DNA from 4 places in the Anaerotruncus sp. 1XD42-93 genome. Region 1 is predicted to be linked to each of the others. Evidence: predicted binding sites of a transcription regulator. Region 1 holds the regulator's gene; each other region holds the start of a gene.

The links. Region 1 encodes Rex, which represses fermentation and respiration genes when NADH is low (regulators of the CRP and FNR family bind a similar motif). Its sites were predicted from a motif close to ATTGTTAANNNNTTAACAAT; they were not measured.
Region 2: a site for Rex is predicted at 1,962-1,981, ahead of D5269_RS10125 ((2Fe-2S) ferredoxin domain-containing protein). Genes of this name have one in related genera too.
Region 3: a site for Rex is predicted at 2,099-2,118, ahead of adhE (bifunctional acetaldehyde-CoA/alcohol dehydrogenase). Genes of this name have one in related genera too.
Region 4: a site for Rex is predicted at 1,545-1,564, ahead of D5269_RS08385 (ureidoglycolate lyase). Genes of this name have one in related genera too.

Annotation. Positions count from the first base shown of each region.
Region 1 is NZ_QZEG01000008.1:44,993-49,719, reverse strand. It holds gene D5269_RS05080 (FapA family protein) at 90-2,012, opposite strand; gene D5269_RS05075 (redox-sensing transcriptional repressor Rex) at 2,246-2,920, shown strand; gene rsmA (16S rRNA (adenine(1518)-N(6)/adenine(1519)-N(6))-dimethyltransferase RsmA) at 2,976-3,824, opposite strand; gene D5269_RS05065 (dCMP deaminase family protein) at 4,024-4,515, shown strand; tRNA gene D5269_RS05060 (tRNA-Val) at 4,710-4,727, opposite strand, start outside.
Region 2 is NZ_QZEG01000024.1:18,134-22,860, reverse strand. It holds gene D5269_RS10130 ([Fe-Fe] hydrogenase large subunit C-terminal domain-containing protein) at 1-1,547, opposite strand, end outside; gene D5269_RS10125 ((2Fe-2S) ferredoxin domain-containing protein) at 1,551-1,796, opposite strand; gene D5269_RS10120 (SprT-like domain-containing protein) at 2,121-2,675, opposite strand; gene pap (polyphosphate:AMP phosphotransferase) at 2,672-4,162, opposite strand; gene D5269_RS10110 (4'-phosphopantetheinyl transferase superfamily protein) at 4,104-4,712, opposite strand.
Region 3 is NZ_QZEG01000007.1:84,542-89,268, reverse strand. It holds gene adhE (bifunctional acetaldehyde-CoA/alcohol dehydrogenase) at 1-2,013, opposite strand, end outside; gene D5269_RS04740 (hypothetical protein) at 2,186-2,572, opposite strand; gene D5269_RS04735 (nucleotidyltransferase family protein) at 2,856-3,470, opposite strand; gene D5269_RS04730 (polymer-forming cytoskeletal protein) at 3,477-4,289, opposite strand; gene D5269_RS04725 (MarR family transcriptional regulator) at 4,546-4,727, shown strand, end outside.
Region 4 is NZ_QZEG01000017.1:4,700-9,426, forward strand. It holds gene D5269_RS08375 (acetamidase/formamidase family protein) at 1-336, opposite strand, end outside; gene D5269_RS08380 (alpha-hydroxy-acid oxidizing protein) at 410-1,489, opposite strand; gene D5269_RS08385 (ureidoglycolate lyase) at 1,790-2,302, shown strand; gene D5269_RS08390 (sugar phosphate isomerase/epimerase family protein) at 2,321-3,163, shown strand; gene D5269_RS08395 (ATP-dependent Clp protease proteolytic subunit) at 3,597-4,232, shown strand; gene D5269_RS08400 (YlzJ-like family protein) at 4,229-4,441, shown strand; gene D5269_RS08405 (undecaprenyl-diphosphate phosphatase) at 4,453-4,727, shown strand, end outside.

The DNA.
Region 1 (4,727 bases):
AACCAACAATCAGGCGGCTAACATACATTAACCGCCTGATTTAGCCGATTTTGCAGAAAAACCCACTGTTTTCAGCCCTTTTAGCCAGGTCAACAGGTGCCGATCACGACCTCGTCCTCCCAATAATAAATGTTGCATTTATAGTAGGTAGAGGTTACAACTATGCTTGCTGAACCGATCGAGATGCTGGTTCCTGAATAGAGCACATCGCAGCGGATCCTCCCTTTGTTCGAGTTGTGGATGATCTCGCAGACCTCCCCAAGCTCACTGAGCTTTTGCCGCTCCTTCATTTGCAGCAACGGCTTTTCCAGACGGAGCTTTCCCAGAATTCTGGTACGGTCCTCATCCAAAGATTTCTGGCGTTTGAGAAATTCGAGATCCTTCAGCACCTCCCGCAGCCGCTTCTGAATGTCTGCAACCTGCTGTTCCAGATCCCGCTGCTTTTCAACGATCTGAGGGGTGCTCCCAATCACAAATTTGGTGTACCGGTTAGAACCGTTGCCAATCAGTTTGGCCTCGACATTGCGGATGACCGCAAGCTGGCCTCCAATAATGGTGCCGCGCCCGGTAGTAACATGTAAACTCCCGCCGCATGAGACATTCGACCAGAGGATCGAACTGGCGTAGATGTCCCCGGCCGCGATTACCTCGCAGTTCTCGATGAAGTTGCTGCGGATATCTCCCTGCGCTTCCAGCCTGCCGGTCAGATTCCCGTTGATCCCTTTGCCGAGCGTGATGTTTTTTTTGGCATAAATCTGCGCGCTCTCAACCATCCCGCGCACCTCAACCGAGCCGGTGGAACGGATGACCAGCCCTTCACAGACATCTCCATAGATCAGGATGTCCCCTGAATGTTCGAGGTTGCCCATTGAGTAATCAACATCCCCATTGATGACCAACAGTGTTTTGACCAAAAAATGGTTATTCTCGAAGGTGAGATAGCCATCAATCGCCGAGACGAGCATGGAACCGTCGGATGAGACCTGCGTATTCGGGATTTTGGGCATCATAACCGGTTTCGCGGTCTTCCCGCGCACCGGGCCTCCCTGCACATTGATCCCCATCTGCATCTCTACCGGGGGGATCGCCCGGAAAAGCGGCGTCCCCTTTACAACGCGGGTAATCTGGTTGATGCTATGGTAGACGTTCTGTTCCTCATCGGCTTCCTCTTCGAGCTTGACCGTCATCTCCCGGCAGTTTTCCAGCCTGCCGTCGATTCCGTCAACCGGAGGCTGGCCTTTCGCGATCGGAAGCAGTTTGAAATACATCCGCTTGGATACTGCCTGAAGGATGAGGTCACGGTTGATTCCAAAGTTGACGCCCATGCTTTCCAACCGCGCATCGACCGCATCTACGGTCATTTCCATCCCACCGTTGAGCGGAGGGAATGCAAACATCCAGACGGTCATGACATCCTTGGACAGCCAGAAATAAAGCAGGGCATTTTTATTGGATTCCCCTTCGTCGAGCTGTTTATGCGCCCGGCGTACCTGTGCAGCCTGCTGAAGCTCGGTCATCATATGGTCCCGCTCATTCTCTTTCGAGCTTTCCGGAAGGCGATCGGATTGTCCGGCTTCTTCCGATGCGGCATCCCCTTCGCTGCCTTCTGGACTTTCGGATTGTTCCGCAGGCTCGATCTCGGAAAACGGGTCATATGTCTGCCCTTGTATTCTATAGGTCAGCACCCACTGCTGCCAGAGGTCCAGAATGCCATCCCCGGTACTGTCCTCCAGCCATGCAGTTTGTTTCGCATCGCTGATGACCGAAGCCTGCTGCGCGAATGTGGGTTCGGAGGCGTCCTCCTCGTCCGGCTCGTCTTCGCCGGACTTTTCCGCTCCATCCCGCCCGGGTTTCGGCTTTCGCTTCTGCTGGCTCTTCAGCCAGAGGCGGTAGAGCAGGGTCTGTGTTTTGTCTCCGTCATTGGCGCTGGCCTGTTTGCGGCTTTCCTGCGTCTCCTGATCCTGTTCATCCAGTTCCGGCTCCAACACCTGAGTCTCTTTCTCCGGATCCATTCTTGCTTCACCTCCTATCCTCTATCCCTATTTTACTATATTTGAATCAGAATTACCATATCATGCATAAATTTTGGACAGAATTTTTTCGCTTATTTTTCTCATTTATCCCAAAAGCACACGGTTGCTTTTTATTTGACAATTCCCGTAACCTGTTATAATATTATCATATTGTACAGATTTTCTACAGGTTTTTACCTGCTATTTGATTTTTTAGTAAAGGTTGTGGTCTTATGCCAAAAAATGAAGGGGTTTCCCGCTCGGTGGTAAGACGTCTTCCCAGATATTACCGATTTTTGGGTGATCTTTTGAAAAAAGATGTGACCCGCATCTCTTCCCGTGAACTTGCGCAGCTCATGCAGCTCACCGCGTCGCAAATCCGGCAGGATTTGAACTGCTTTGGCGGATTCGGTCAGCAGGGATACGGTTATAATGTAGCGGCGCTCCATAAGGAGATCGCCAACATCATGGGGCTGAACAAGCTGAACGGCACAATCCTGCTGGGCGCGGGCAACCTTGGGCGCACAATCGCAAAGCATATGCATTTCGAATCGAGTGGGTTCCGGCTCGAAGGGATATTTGACGTCAACCCCCAGATCATCGGGCAGGCGCTCAATGGGCTGGTGGTTCAGGATGTAGCCGGGCTTTCCGCTTTTTGCGAAGCCCACCGCCCGCGCGCTGCAATCCTGTGCATCCCCAAAGAGGTCGCCTATGACTGCGCAAAAGAACTGATGGCGCTGGGCGTCAACTGTTTCTGGAATTTCTCCCATTACGACCTGACCCTCAACTTTGAAGGGGCAGTGGTGGAGAATGTCCACCTCGGGGACAGCCTAATGACACTCTGCTACCAGATCAATGCCTATTACGCGGATGAGGAAGCATCCGGCCTATCCGGAAAAGCAAAATAGCCCCTTTCCCGCTGGCCGGAAGCTGCGGGTTTGCATCCATCGCCGGAAATCCTGCTCAAAGAAGACTGCGCGCGATCGACGCGAACTGCTCCAGATCAAGCTGTTCTGCCCGCGCGCTGGATGGGACCCCTGCCCGTATGAGCAGGCTGTCCGCCTCGGCCTTGGGAATGCCAAGCCCGCCCGAAAGGCAGTTCAGCAGTGTTTTTCTGCGCATAGAGAACGCTGCTCTGACCACCCGGAAAAATGCTTCGGGTGGTGCGTCCACCGCCGGGTTGGGCAGCACATCCAGCCGGATCACTGCCGAATCCACATCAGGAGCGGGCAGGAACGAACCGCGGGACACCTGGAACAGCAGCTTTGGCTCGCTGTAGTACCGCACTGCAATACTGACTGCACCGACCTCCCGCGTGCCGGGCCGGGCGCAAAGCCGCTGGGCCGCCTCTTTCTGCACCATAACGGTGATCGACCGGATGGGAAGCCGCTGTTCAAGCAGGCGCATGATAACCGGAGAGGTGATGTAGTAGGGAAGGTTGGCGCAGACCGCCACTTGCATCCCTGCAAATTTTTCGGCAATCAGGGCGGAAAGGTCGACCTGCATCACATCAGCGTTGACGATCTCAATGTTGTCATAGCCGGCAAGGGTCTCGTCCAGCACTGGCAGCAGCCGGGTATCGATCTCGACGCAGACCACCTTATCCGCCCGTTTGGCCAGCTCGGCGGTAAGCACCCCGATTCCTGCGCCAATCTCAAGCATCCCGACTCCGGGGCCGGCTCCGCCCAGTTCGGCCATCCGCGGGCAGACCGCCGGGTTGATCAGGAAGTTCTGTCCCAGTGATTTGGAAAAGGTAAACCCGTGTCGGGACAGCACATCCCGGATCACGCCGATGTTGGAAAGCTGCTCCATAAAACTCCTCTGTCGCAGCATCTGCTGCGGCTTCTTGTAAAATTCACCAAGATTGGCTGGTTCTATTATAATGCATCCAGGACAAAGTCGCAAGCCTTGTCCGGATACAGCGGCTTTGCGGAACGCAGGTCCTCTTGGAGCGGCCTTAAAACAGTCCGCTCCATTTTCAGAGATTGATAATATAAAGGAAGTGTTCTATATGACAAGACGTGATAAAGCAAACTATTATCTTGATATTGCCGAAACAGTGGCCGAGCGCGGCACCTGCCTGCGCCGCAATTTTGGGGCGATCATCGTAAAAAATGACCAGATCGTTTCGACTGGCTATGTCGGTGCACCCCGTGGGCGCGAAAACTGCTCTGATCTTGGTTATTGCACCCGTGAAAAGCTCAATATCCCGCGGGGGCAGCGGTATGAACTCTGCCGGTCGGTGCACGCCGAGATGAACGCGATCATCCACGCTTCCCGCGTGGATATGCTTGGAGCCACCCTTTATCTGGTCGGCAGGGAGGTCAGCGACGGCAGCTATGTCCAGAACGCCAGCCCCTGTTCGATGTGTGCACGCCTGATTATCAACGCGGGGATATCCACGGTGGTGGTGCGGGACACGCGGGACGCTTATCGAGTGTATGATGTCAACGAAGCGTGGGTGGAACAGGACGAGTCTCTCAGCGGCCTCTCCAATTATTGAGAGATGGAAAGTCAATGTCATTCCCGATCCACTTTATAAAAGCAGCGAGGTTGAACGGGAGGCGGCGCCCCGCCGCTGACCGGGTGGGGCGCTCCCTTAAAAGCGGTACAACAGACATCCATGCGTTGGCCCCATGCAGAGTTTTTTTAGACAACAAAAAAATGCCGCCCGGACTATTGCCCGAACAGCACCCCTGGTGGACGGTAACGGGT
Region 2 (4,727 bases), on a different contig from region 1:
TTATACTTTTCGTGGCGGTTGTGCTCCGAGGTGATGTCCTTAAGCATCCCGAACAGGAGATGGTGCTCCTCGTCCCGCACGATCGAAAGCTCAACATGCTTGTCGAACTCTGGCAGATAGATATGCTTGTCGATGACATCGTTCCCCGTGTCCAGTACATCCTGGAAATAGGTCGGGTCCATCAGCTCAATAATCATCGAGCCAATCAGTTTCTGGCTGCTGATCCCAAACAGATGGCTTGCCGGCATGTTCATCTTCTGGATGCAGAGGTCCTCGTCAAGCACAATGATTGCGTTTGGGGTGATGCTGAACACGTTGTTTGAGAAGGATTCGGCCTTCTCCCGCATGAACGGCAGGCACATCCCAACGTCCGCCTTGCCGTTGAACACCGCAACCGCCTTGTCCCGGCAGGTCGGATAGCCGCAGCTTCCGCAGTTCAGCTCGTGTTCCGGGCGGGTCTTGCCCATCTTGGCAAGGATTTCGGTGAGCTGCGCCTCAGACGGGCGGTGCTCCCGCACCAGCTCGACCGGCAGCGGACGCATCAGACCGAAATCCGGCTTGATGCTGAAATCGGTCCGCCTGGAGCGGTCGGGCTGGGCATACTGGTTGACCCGGCGGCGGCTCCGCAGGATCGAATCCTTATACTGGCGCGTGAACGGGCCGTTGATGCAGCTCCCCTCACAGGCGCTCATCTCGACGAAATAGCCGTTCAGGCTGCCGTTCTCGATCTCCTTGATCGCATTGATGCAGTTTTCCACCCCGTCAACCGGCAGGTATTCATAACCGCTCTCAAAGTCGAGGTCCATACACTCGATGATTCCGCCCGTCTTGGGGAAAAACCGGGACAGACGTCCATCCCCCTCGGGCTGTCCATCTGCCTCAAGCGCTTCCACCTTGATCTCGCGCCGGATGAGCCACTGTTCCAGCTCGTCAAAGGTCAGTACACAGTCTATGTAGCCGGGCAGCTTGTGCATCTCCTCCTTCTTGGAGATACACGGGCCGATAAACACAACATACGCATCCGGGAATTCCGCCTTGATCTGGCGCGCGCTGGCGAGCATCGGGGAGATGACCGGTGCGACGTACGGCAGCGCAGCCGGATAGTATTTCTGGATCAGGGAGACGACAGTTGGGCAGCAGGAAGAGATGATGACCTCCTGCTGATGCTCACGGATCATCCGCTCATACTCCCGCTTGACGATATATGCGCCTTCGGCTGTCTCGCGCACAGCGAAGAACCCCAGCTTTTTCAGCAGCGTTTCGAACTGCCCGATCCCATCAACCGGGAACTCGCTGATGAACGAGGGGGCCACGCTCGCGACCACCTTTTTGCCGCTGCCGATCGCGCCGATCACCTCGGTGAGGTCGTTGCGGACCTTCTTGGCATTCTGCGGGCAGGTGACCACGCACCGTCCGCAGAGGATGCAGTCCTGATTGATGATTTTGGCCTGGTTATCGGCAAAGCGGATCGACTTCACCGGGCAGACCCGGATGCATTTATGGCAGTTTTTACAGTTCGCTTTTTTCAGGCTGAGTACGTCGGTCATTCCTCACTGCAGCTCCTTCATCACTTTTTCCCTGAAAATTTCTTCGGCATTTTCCGGGTTCACACCGGTCACGATCTCATCGTCGATCCGGACCGCGACCCCCTGCTGGCATTTCCCCAGGCAGAACGATGCACTGAGGTTGACCTGTTCCGCAAGCTGGTTCTGTGCGATCATCCGTTTAAAGACATTGATAATATCGTAGGAACCTTTGAGGTGGCATGAGCTTCCAATACACACAGAAATATTCATACAAACACAAATCCCCTTCCCGCCGGATTCCGGCTTTCAGGAGCCGCCCGGGAAAAAACCCAAACCGCTCCAGTCGTATGGTTCTGCTTTTAACTATTTTGACTATAGCATACTATAAAGTTCATCTTTTTTCAATTCTGCATCCGGAAATTCTCCATCCAAATTTTTGTGATAATTTTGTCAATTCTGATGAAACTCGCCTTCTGCCGCGCCGCACCAGGAGAGCTGCACCGTGGGCCCGGGCCTTTGGCTGCTGCCGCAGCGTGCGCGACATGAGGCGGTATCCTCCGGGCGGACCAACCTCCGGAGAATCTTTCCAATCTATCACTTCAAAAGCGCGCGGCGGGCCAGATAATCGGGCATCAGGCGCGCCATCTCCGCATGAAATCCCGCCTGATGGTTCGGATGCAGAAAGTGTACATATTCATGCAGCACCACATATTCGAGCGCTGCGCGGGGTTTCCCCATCAGTTGTTTGTTCAGGGTGATGTAGTTTTTCGCCACATGGCAGACCCCCCACCGGCTTTTCATCCACCGCACCCGGAGAGCGGGCTGGGCGGGCAGGTATGCCGCAAACAGCGGATAGATGCGGTCACTCACCTCTCCGAACACCCGCTGGCATTCCTCGTCGGTATAGCTGTCCTGCACCTGACCCGCGGCTTCCTCCCGGATGCGTACCCGTTCCTGTGCCTGCTCAATCCATGCCTCGTGCGACGCCACAAACCGGTCGATCTCCCGCAGCGGGGTGCGGGCGGGCGCTGAAACGCGCACCGAGCCCCCTTCCCCTACCCGCAGGTTCAGGTTTTTTACCCGTTTGCGGGTCAGCTCATAGGTAATGCCCCCCACAGTCCGTTGGGTGCCGGGCTTCTGTGCGGTCATTTCAGCCGCTCCTCCGCCGCATGGATGATCGTTTTCATCGTCTTGATCCTCCCATACCGCTTATCGTTCGATTCAACGACCGTCCAGGGCGCATAGCCGGTGTTGGTGCGGGCGAGCATCTCGTTGACCGCTTCCTCGTATTGGTCCCACTTGTCCCGGTTGCGCCAGTCCTCGTCGGTGATCTTATACTGTTTCTCGGGAATCCGCTGGCGCTCGATAAACCGCCGGAGCTGCTCCTCCTGGTCAATCTGGAGCCAGAACTTCAGGACGATTGCCCCCCAGTCGGCCAGACGCCGCTCAAACCGGTTGATCTCGTCATAAGCGCGGCCCCATTGCTCCATGGTACAGAACCCCTCGATATGCTCGACCAGGACCCGGCCATACCAGGTGCGGTCAAAGATGGCTGTATGTCCATCCCGTGGGAGGGCGTTCCAGAACCGCCAGAGGTGCTGATGGTTTTTCTCGACCGGCGAGGGTGCACAGATCGGGATCACCTCATAACCGCGCGGGTCGAGCGCCTGCGTCACCCGCTTGATCGTGCCGCCCTTGCCCGCGGCATCCCAGCCTTCGAACGCGAGGATGAGCGGGATGCGCTTCTGATAAAGCCGGTTTTGCAGCTCGAACAGCTGTTTCTGGCAGCGTTTCAGCTCTTGTTTATATTCTTCGATCGAGAGAGTGCGGCGGGCGAGGCTCACCTCCGAGAGGGGCGGCAACGGGCGGGACGCCAGCTCCTTCGAGATGCGTACCCCCGCGAATTCGGGCATGTTGTCGCTCTCCCGGCGGGCAATCGCGCCCTCCAGGGCGGAGATCACCGCAGTCAGCACCTTGTGCACCGCATACCGTTTATCCTCCGCCTCCACCAGCGTCCATGGCAGGTCCAATTTGCTGGTTCTCTCAAGCATCTCCTCGAACAGCTCCGCCTCTTCCTCATAGTGCCTGTTCCGGCGCCAGTCCTCCTGGGTCACCCGCCAGCGGGTCGCCTTTTTGGACTCCAACCCCTTGAGCCGCCTGCGCTGCTCCTTCCGGGAAACATGCAGGAAAAATTTGAGCAGGACTGCGCCGTCATCAACCATCTGCCGCTCAAAATCTACAATCTCATCAAACCGGCGCTCGATCTCTTTCCCGGACAGCCCCCCGCTCTCCCGCTCGGCCGTAACCCCATAATACCAGCTCCGGTCAAAAATCGCGATCTCCCCATAGAGCGGCAGCCGCTTCCAGAACCGGTACATCCACGGATAACGCAGGTCCTCCGCGGTCGGCCCGACAATGTTGTGCACCGAAAAGCCGCGCGGGTCCAGATTCTGAATCAGACGGGAGATCATCAAGCCCTTTCCGGACGCCCCCCAGCCCTCAAACAGGATGATGGTCGGGATTTTCAGTTCACGTGCCCGCTGCTGTAACACACTCAGCCGCCGCCAGAGCATCTCCTTACAAGCGTTCCACTCCTCTTTTTCCATCTTCAAGTGCAGGTCCAGTTCTTCCAACATAGCATAGCCCCCTTTGGGTGGTTTCGTTTTCCCCATCTTGTTTTTTGAACTGCTCCAAACGGCAGGCCACCAGCGAAAACTCCGCCGGTTCCCCGCACAAGGAGACGACAAACCCGTTCACGATCCGGGTAGAAATCCCCGGGATGGAAAGGGTGTTGATCTGCCTGAGCGGCAGAGAAAGCCCACGCCCATCCCGTTTGAGGTACGCCTCCTTGCGGGTCCAGACCTCGAGGAACTGTTCCGGGCTGTCGATGCAGGACCGCTCCTCCGGCGTATAATACCGCTCTGCAAGCCGCTTCCAGTCCCGGACCTTCCGGCCGAGCGGCTCCACATCCACCCCGACCGGGAACGCCGACACCGCACAGGCGACCGCGCCCCTGGTGTGCGAAAGGCTGATCCGCAGCCCGCCCTGTTCCAGTTCGGGCTTTCCATGCGCGCCATAAACCAATGCCGGCGGTGTAGCAAGCACCAGCGCATGGGCGAGCAGCTCCCGCGCCGCAGCGGACAGGTCCCTGCGGTCGGTGCACGCCAGCCAGACCGTGTTCTGCATCCGTCCCCTCCTTTG
Region 3 (4,727 bases), on a different contig from region 1:
TACATAAGCTTCCAGCGCATGGGTCAGAACATCGAGGCCGGTGTCCGCAGTGGCGGATTTGGGCAGAGATACAACAAACTGCGGGTCGATGATTGCAACATCCGGGGTCAGCTCGTAGTCTGCCAGCGGATATTTGATATTGCCGTTTGCCTTGTCGGTAATAACCGAGAAGGAGGTGACCTCCGAACCGGTCCCCGAGGTGGTCGGGATACAAACAAGCTGTGCTTTGCTGCCGAGTTTCGGGAAATGATAGGTACGTTTCCGAATATCCATGAATTTGAGCTTCAGGCCATCGAACGAAGTGTCGGGATGCTCATAGAACAACCACATGCCCTTCGCCGCATCCATCGCCGAACCGCCGCCCAGCGCGATGATGACATCCGGCTTGAAGCTGTTCATGGCTGCGACGCCGCGCATGATTGTTTCGACCGACGGATCCGGCTCAACCTCCGAGAAAATCTCGGCATGGCAATATTCAAGGCGTTTGCGCAGATAGTAGAGGATTTTGTCAACATTGCCGAGCTGAACCATCATCGGGTCGGTAACGATAAACGCGCGGCTGATGTCCGGCATCTTCTCGAGGTATTGAATGGAATCGTTCTCGAAATAGATTTTGGGCGGAATCTTGAACCACTGCATGTTGACTCTCCTTTTCGCGATGCGTTTTTTGTTGATGAGGTTGACCGAAGAGACATTGGAAGTGGTAGAGTTATGTCCAAACGAACCGCAGCCCAGCGTCAGAGATGGCATATTGGTGTTGTAGATGTCACCGATCGCGCCCTGAGAGGACGGAGAGTTAACGATGATACGTCCAACCTTCATCTGCTCGCCGAAAGCATTGCAAAGCTCGGAATTGGTCGAGTGGATAACCGCCGAGTGGCCCAGCCCGCCGAGGTCGAGCATACGGGAGGCGTACTCGAAGCCCTGATGATAGTCCTTGACGGTGAAGTATGCCAGAACAGGGGAGAGCTTCTCGAGAGAAAGCGGATACTCGCGGGAGGGTTCAGGCAGCTTCGCGATGAGGATTTTGGTCAGTTCAGGGACTTTCACGCCCGCCTGCTCTGCGATCCAGAACGGGGATTTACCAACAACATCCGGATTGACTGCGCCCTTGTCAGCGCGCATCACAAAGCGTGTGACCTTATCGATCTCGTCACCGGTGAGGAAATAGCAGCCATGCTTTTTCATAAACGACTCGAACGGAGCCGAGATTTCCTCGTCGACGATGACCGCCTGCTCAGAAGCGCAGATCATACCGTTATCGAATGTCTTGGAGAGCATCAGGTCGGTGCAGGCACGCTCGAGGTTGGCAGATTTTTCGATGTAGCAGGGGACGTTGCCCGGACCAACGCCAAGGGCCGGCTTGCCGCAACTGTAGGCTGCCTTGACCATGCCCGCGCCGCCAGTAGCGAGGACGAGCGAGACAAGCGGATGGTTCATCAGCGCTGCGGTTGCTTCGACTGAGGGGAACTCGATCCACTGGATGCAGTTTTCGGGAGCGCCCGCTTTGACTGCCGCATCATAGACCACCTTTGCTGCCGCCGCGGAGCATTTTTGTGCCGACGGATGGAAGCCGAAGATGATCGGGTTACGGGTTTTCTGGGTGATGAGAGATTTAAAGATGGTGGTGGAGGTGGGATTGGTCACCGGGGTGACGCCCGCGACGATGCCTACCGGCTCTGCAACTTCGACATAGCCTTCCATGTCATTCTCGTCGATAATCCCGACCGTCTTTTCATATTTGATCGAGTGGTAGATATACTCGGAAGCAAACAGATTTTTGGTAATCTTATCCTCATAGACGCCGCGACCGGTCTCTTCAATCGCGAGCTTCGCGAGTGCCATATGCTGGTCAAGCGCAGCAAGCGACATCGCCTGTACGATGTTGTCGACCGTTTTCTGATCCATCTCCATATACTGTTTGAGCGCCTTGTCAGCCTTTTGTACCAGATCGTCAATCATCTTGTCGATGTCTACTTCGGGTACAGCGGGCTGGGTATTTGCCTTTTCCATCGCAGTGACCTCCTTGGTTCTCAATTTAATAATTATAGATTGGGGTGCCTGTTCAGCCTTTTAGCTGTTACGATCAGTATACCACATTGTTAAAGTTTTGACAATATGGCATTGAAGAAAATAAAGAAACATTTTCCTTTCGTTTTTTGTGCAATCTGTCAAGATGCACCTATTATTTCAAAACGAACGGGAAAGATGGATTTCTGACCCTGTACCATTCGCCGTCCGTATATAGATAGCAGCTGTCCGGCCCGTTGATCCGATAGGAAAAATCGCCATCAGGAAGTGAAAAATGGTAGACTTCTCCTCCGCTCACATCACTCGGGGAATCTCCCTCCTTGAAACGCTCATGTTTTAGGGAAAGCCCGGATGCCCACGATCGGAGCATCTCTATCTGTTCGTCGGCAAGGGAAAATTCAGTCTGTCCTTCGCAGTCGTAGCGTGTCATAACCACTGAGGAAAGCTCCGAGGAAATCTTTCCCATAAGTGGAGAAGGCTGCGCTGCACAGCCTGTGAGCAGAAAAAGAATGCAGAGCAGGGGAACAAGACATTTTTTCATTCCAGTACCTCTCTTCCACCGATCTTTTAAAAAGGATATCATGAAGATGGTGGATGTTCTATCTTAATTTTGTAAACTTTTAGAGTCTGTCTATTGCGAAAGCCCTCCCCTAAAATGGGAGGGCTTTCGCATACACAATAGTATACAAACAAAAAACCGGCAGCTATATCCAGATGGTTTTGGCTGCCGTATGCCGGCATTGCTCTTGCGTTACAGCCCTGAAGCTGTCGTCAACAGCACAGGCTGCGGCAATGTCACCATTTCCGGGATAGACGATCCTTGGTTAAAAATCAGTGCGCGAACTGACACATAGCTGCTCCAAATATTTGAGATCAGCTGGCGTATCAATATCAAGCAATTCCTGCGGTCCCTCTGCCTCGACAATCCGCAGCAGATGAGAATACTGCGCGATCACCGAGCTGCCCGACTGGTGCGGTGCAAGTGTGGCGAGTGCGGAGAAAAGGGAAGAGGGAAATAGGACTGGATTACCTCGATTGCCCTTCCAACCGAGCGCAACAATAGCATCCGGTTCAGAACAAAACCGGTCCACCAGTGTACAGATGCTCCGCACACGCACCAAGGGCTGGTCACAGACTGAAAAAAGGCAGCCATCAAGCGAGCAATCGAATGCATTCAAACCGAGACGAATGGTCTGCGCAATATCACTGGCGGGATCGGGATTTTTGACCACCTGAAATCCATAGCGCTGTGCACTGGCAGAGACCAGCGCACAGCGGGTAACGGCAACCGTCTGGCAGAACCGTTCAACCGGGAACCGGTTGAACACGAATTCTGCCAGCGGCATACCGTGGAATTTCGCAGTCAATTTGTTGGCCTGAAACCGCTTTGACTGTCCCGAAGCGAGAAAAACGCATCCGACCCGCAGGGAACCAGACATTCGAATTTAAACGGTCGCCTTTTCAGGCTCCTCTTTTTTCTCCTGCTCTGCATCGGGTTTGGCGGCAGATTCAGCAGGATCCAGACGCTCAAACTTCAACTCCGGCTTGGAATCGTCCGCAGCTTTGCTGTCGGATCCAGATCCATCCGGGGTTTTGTCGTCCGGCTTGGAGAAAACCGGGGCTTTGTCATCCGGCTTTGGGGCCTCAATCTTGATTTCCGGTTTCGGCGGCTCGGGCGGCTCCGGTTCCTTCTGCTGCATAATCACAGAACCATAGACAATTGCGCCCTTGCTGACTTCCATCTCTGGAGTGGTAATGTCACCGGTGATTGCACCAGTGCTGCTGATGACTGCGGATTCGGTCGCAATTACATTACCGGTTACCCTTCCGCTGACACTGAGCGTGCCGGTACGGACGTTGCCGTCCACAACCGTGTTGGCGCCCAGAACCGCAGATTTCTCCGCCAGAATGTTGCCCTTGATCTCTGCGCCACTCGCGACAAAGGTAGCACAATCAATGTCCCCGGTGATTTTCCCGTAGACCTTGACAACGGCAGTGCTCTTGACATCGCCCTCCACAGTACCGAAGATGTCCAGATTGTCTTCAGAAACGATGTTTCCCGTAATGACTGTGTTTCTGGAAATCGAAGCGGTCAGATCGGCCTCCTTTGTAGTCTGTGCCGGCTCGGCAGCCTGCGCAGAGGCCTGTGCCGACTCAGGAGCGGGCTGAGGTGCGGGTTTCTCCTCGACCACAGGCGGGACAATCACCGGCGGTGCAGGGGGAATGGGCATCGGCTGGGGTTTTTTTCTTCCGAACATAGGCGTTCAACCTCCTCAGTAAACTTTCCACATCTCTAATTATCGTCTTTTTTAAAAAAAATGCAAGTGAAATCTGCGATTTTCTTAAAAAGAATCTGAATAATTGAAAATAGCTATCAAATATCATCAATTTACCCATATATTTTCACCGTTTTCAGGCGTTGCATATCAATTTCACAAAAAAGGGTTGACTCAAGTATGAAATCGGACTATACTAAACAAGTACGAAATCGGACAGAAAGGATAATGGAGGAAGATGGAGACAATATCGGGATATGAATTAAAGGAATTCAATCGCGTGTATAAGGAGATGGACGATCTCTACCACGAGATTGCTCTGAAGCTGGGGCTGTCGGACAGCGCGTTCATCATCCTTTATGCCCTGTGTGAACAGGGAAATGGCTGCCTGCAAAAGGATATCTGCGCACAGGCGTTTGT
Region 4 (4,727 bases), on a different contig from region 1:
GCAGTCCTGCAACATGCCCAGCCCGGAATAGATCGAGGTATAGCCACCGTTCCGGATGAAACCCGGCACCACCCGCAGGATTTTTACCGAGAGGCAGTCCCCCGGATGGGCCCCTTCGACATAAACCGGCCCGGTCACCGGGTTGCAGCCGCCCCCCTTGGCGTAGAGTTTCGGAAACTCTGCCCAAAGGTCTGTCTCCTTGGTAATCAGGCTGCAATTCGCGTCCTCGGTTTCGAACACGACACGGTCCCCCGAATGGATCGTCGCAACCGGCTTTGCCTCCCGATCGAATGCGAACTTTTTATGTTCCATCCCAATCTTCAAAATTTCTCCCATGCCGAACCTCCCTTTCTGTCCTGACTTGTATCCTTTCTGATTCAAAATCGCTGCAAATCCCTACAGGCAGTTTTTAAAACTCTTTGGTCACTACAACCTTATCGCGGGTGATGTCTTTCAAGGTACGGCAGCCGGTCATACGCATCGCGTTTTGGAGTTCCCAGACCAGCTTCTGGGTATATAGTTCAACGCCGCGCGCCTCGCCGCCCTCGGCAACCACGATATACGGACGCCCGATCAGCACCGCATCCGCGCCCAGCGCAAGCGCCTTAAAGACATCCTCGCCATGGCGGAAACCGCCGTCAATAATCAGGAGCAGCTTGTCCCCGACCGCATTCCGTATTTCCTCGAGCACCTCGATCGTCGAAAGCGACTGGTCCATCGTGTTTCCCGCGTGATTGGAAATAACGATCCCTGTGGCACCCGCCTCGACCGCTTTGAGCGCACCCCGCGCACTCATGATCCCTTTGAGGATGAACGGTTTTTTGGTGATCGAAAAAATCTCCCGAAGCTGCTGTGCGGACTTGGGATAGGTTTTTCCCTTGCCGTTGACCGAAAGGTAGGCCAGACCCACGCAGTCGATATCATGCCCGACCGCCATGACCCCTGCATCCTCTGCCATCCGGATTTTTTCCCGGATGATCTCGGGCGACCAGGATTTGATCGCCGGGATGCCCACTCCGCCATGCTCCCGCAGGCAGCGCAGCGGTTCGGTGTAAGCCCCCTCACCCATCGTATCAGGGGTCCAGCCAAAGCAGCCGGCCGCCATCACCCCATCAAGCAACGCTTTGGTGAAGTCGTAATCTCCCGAAAAGTGGGTGGAGGGATTGAAGCTGGAGACATGCCCATACGCCCCCGACATAATCGGCGCACGAAACCGGTGCCCAAACAGTTCGACCGAGCTGTCAATCTCGCTGCCATCTCCGCCTTCATAGATCGTGTCATATACCAGACGAATCTGCTGTAATTTGTCGTAGTTGCGGATTGCCGACCCGGAGCGTTCGGTCGGGATCATCTTACAGTTCTGGCTGTTGCAGATGCGGCAGGCGCGGCATTTTGGCATCATATACTGCCGGGCGTTCTGCATAACCCCCTCAAGCTCCTGTAGAACCTCTCTATAGTTCATCCTGTCCGCGGGACGTAGTGCTTCCACAGTTCACACCTCAACTTTCTTCATGTTTGCGCGTTTGATAACACTTGATGCTTTTTATGATATATTATTATCAAAACCATTTCAATCGTTAAGATAGACAAAAATCGCTTTATTTTTTCTACCTCGTCTCTTTTTTGTACTGTTTATACAAAATATTTTTGTATTTTCGACTATAAATCCGATTTTTTTCAAAAAACGCTTGACTTAATCTCCCCTAATTGTTATCATCTATGTTAAAAGTAGAGATTCTTTCGATCAATTTTTAATCAATTTTTGGATTTCAAAAAGGAGGTTTTTTCTATGTCAATCCGTCAGATCCCGGTACAGCCACTCACCCAGGAAGCCTTTGCGCCCTATGGTACGGTGATCGACCTGCCTGAAAAGCCCGAGAACTACGAGCTGCGCAGCTCCGACCGGTTTGACTTTTTCCCCAAGCTCTGCACCTATCAGTGCGATTCCGGCATCTTCCAGATCGGGGTATCCACCCTCTATCAGCGTCCCTACCGGACGGTCAACATGGAGCGTCATTACCACACACAGGAGCTGATGGTCCCGCTCACCAATCCCATTATTATTGTCTTTTCCAAGAACAAGGGGCTTGACCCGCAGGAGGAACCGGATATCAACGAAGCCGAGGCGTTCCTCATCAACACCCGGCAGGGGGTTGTCGTGGATACCGGCGTCTGGCACTGGACCCCGATGCCGGTCGGCGGGGATTCCAGGATCATCTGCAGCTTTGCCGAGAACACCTCCGCAAATGACGTGGATGTACATAAATATCCAGCGGGCGAAGTGCTGGAAGTGCTGGTGTAACCACGGGAGGCGCTGAAGATGAACGCTTCTCCCTTTCTGATCGGGGCGACAGTGGCGATGGGGGCGCCCGCCGGTTCCCCTTTCCCGATTGTCACCTCAGATTTTTACCAGTCGATCGACTGGCTCTGCAAAAAAGGGTTCGACAGCATCGAACTGCATATCCGCACCCCCGAGCAGGTGGACGGTCCGCGCATGAAGGATTACTGTGCAAAAAAGCCGATCCAGATCTCGTCGATCGGCACCGGCATGGCTTATGGAATGGAAGGGCTGAGCATCACCAGTTCCGACCCTTCGGTCCGCGAAGCAGCGATCCAGCGCCTGAAAGGGCAGCTTGATCTGGGCGCACTGCTCGGCTGCCCGGTCATCATCGGTTCTATGCGCGGCCGGATCGGCAGTTCCCAAACGTTTGAACAGGTGGACGCCTGGATGGTCGATTCGATGCGGGAGCTTGCCGATTATGCGGAAAAGGTGGACGGGGAGCTGGTCATCGAAGCGATCGACCGGTTTGAGACCAACTACCTCAAGACCGCAGACGACGTGCTCGGCCTGATCGACCGGGTCGGAAGCGACCGGGTTCTGGTGCATCTGGACACCTTCCATATGAATCTGGAAGAGCGTGACTGGCGCACACCCATCCTCCACTGCGGGAAAAAGCTTGGACATGTGCATGTGGCAGACAATACCCGCTATTATCCTGGCTGGGGCCTGATTGATTTCCGACCTATCCTGTCCGCACTCTCGGAGATTGGGTACCAGCGCAGCCTGACGATCGAGTGTTTCCCGGTTCCGGATGGTTACACCGCCGCCGAACGGGGACTCCGGCATCTGCGTGCCCTGATCGAAGCCTCCTTCAAAGACTGACGCGCCCCCCTCACCTGCTGGCCTGTCAGTCATCACGATAACGTCGGCAGGCATACAATGTATGCCTGCCGACGCTGCAATGTGAGAAAACAAAAGCATCATTCTGGTTTTTTCAATGCTTTCCTCCTAAAAAAATGGGCATGGCGTTTCCCGCGTCATGCCCATTTTTTAGACCCAACCGCCTGACAGGCCTTTTTCCTGCTTTTTTACACATCTTTATTTGACATTTTGTACGGCAATGTTATAATGAGATTGTATGTTCTGCCGTATGGCAGGTGGAGTTTTGGAGATGCTAAAATCGTTATTTTCCTTAAAGGAGGCAACGATTTTGAATCCATTTGAACAAAACAACCCCCATCCGGACGAACAGCCGGTACCTGGAACCCCACAGGAACAGGGCGAGGAAGAGGAGCTTTCCGAGCAGGCGGACCAGATTCTCCAGATCGGAGGAGTCACCGCCAAAAAGGGCAAGCATACCATCCACTGCCTGACGATCATCGGGCAGATCGAGGGGCATTATATCCTCCCTGCCCAGAACAAAACCACCAAATATGAACATGTGATTCCGCAGCTGCTCGCGGTCGAGCAGGATCCCGAAATCGAGGGGCTGGTGATCATCCTGAATACGGTGGGCGGCGATGTGGAAGCCGGGCTTGCGATCGCAGAGCTGCTCTCCGGGATGCGCAAACCGACCGTCTCACTCGTGCTGGGCGGAGGACATTCGATCGGTGTGCCGCTCGCGGTGAGCGCCCGCAAAAGCTTTATTGTGCCCTCAGCGACCATGACCGTCCACCCGGTGCGGATGAACGGCCTGGTACTTGGTGTGCCGCAAACCCTCTCGTATTTTGACCGGATGCAGGAGCGGATCGTCAAGTTTGTCACCGACAACTCGAATATTACGCCCGAGCGGTTCCGTCAGCTTATGATGAACAAGGATGAGCTGGTGATGGACGTCGGCACCGTACTCGATGGACAGGCCGCAGTGGATGAGGGCCTGATTGATGCGCTTGGCGGTGTGTCGGACGTGATTGCCGCCCTTTATGGGATGATCGAGGAGGGGGCAGAATGATTCTCCATTCGATTGTTCCGCTTGAGCAGATCTTCCCGAGCGACGGCGGACTGGAATACAGCTACCGGAAAGCGCATAACAGTTATATACAAGGAGTAAAATCTGCTGGAAGATTCACAGTTTCCCGGCTGATTTCAACCGACCCGCGGCTCTATCTGGACCCGCACTATACGCCGGGGGCACAGATGCCGCCGGAGAACCGACAGTAAGGAGCTTTTTCATGACCATCTTTGAAGCATTCCTGCAGGGGCTGATCCAGGGGTTCACTGAATTCCTGCCGGTTTCCAGCTCTGGACATCTTTCGCTTTTCCAGTATTTTACCGGAAACAGCAGTGAAACCGGATTCCTGTTCTCGATCGTCCTGCACGCAGGCACACTGATCGCGGTCTGCATCGTCTTCTGGCGAACGATCTGGGAACTGTTTTGTGAAGGGCTTTCCCTTCTGGTGGACCTTGTCACCCTGCGTTTTGATGCCCGCAGGATGTCCCCTTCCCG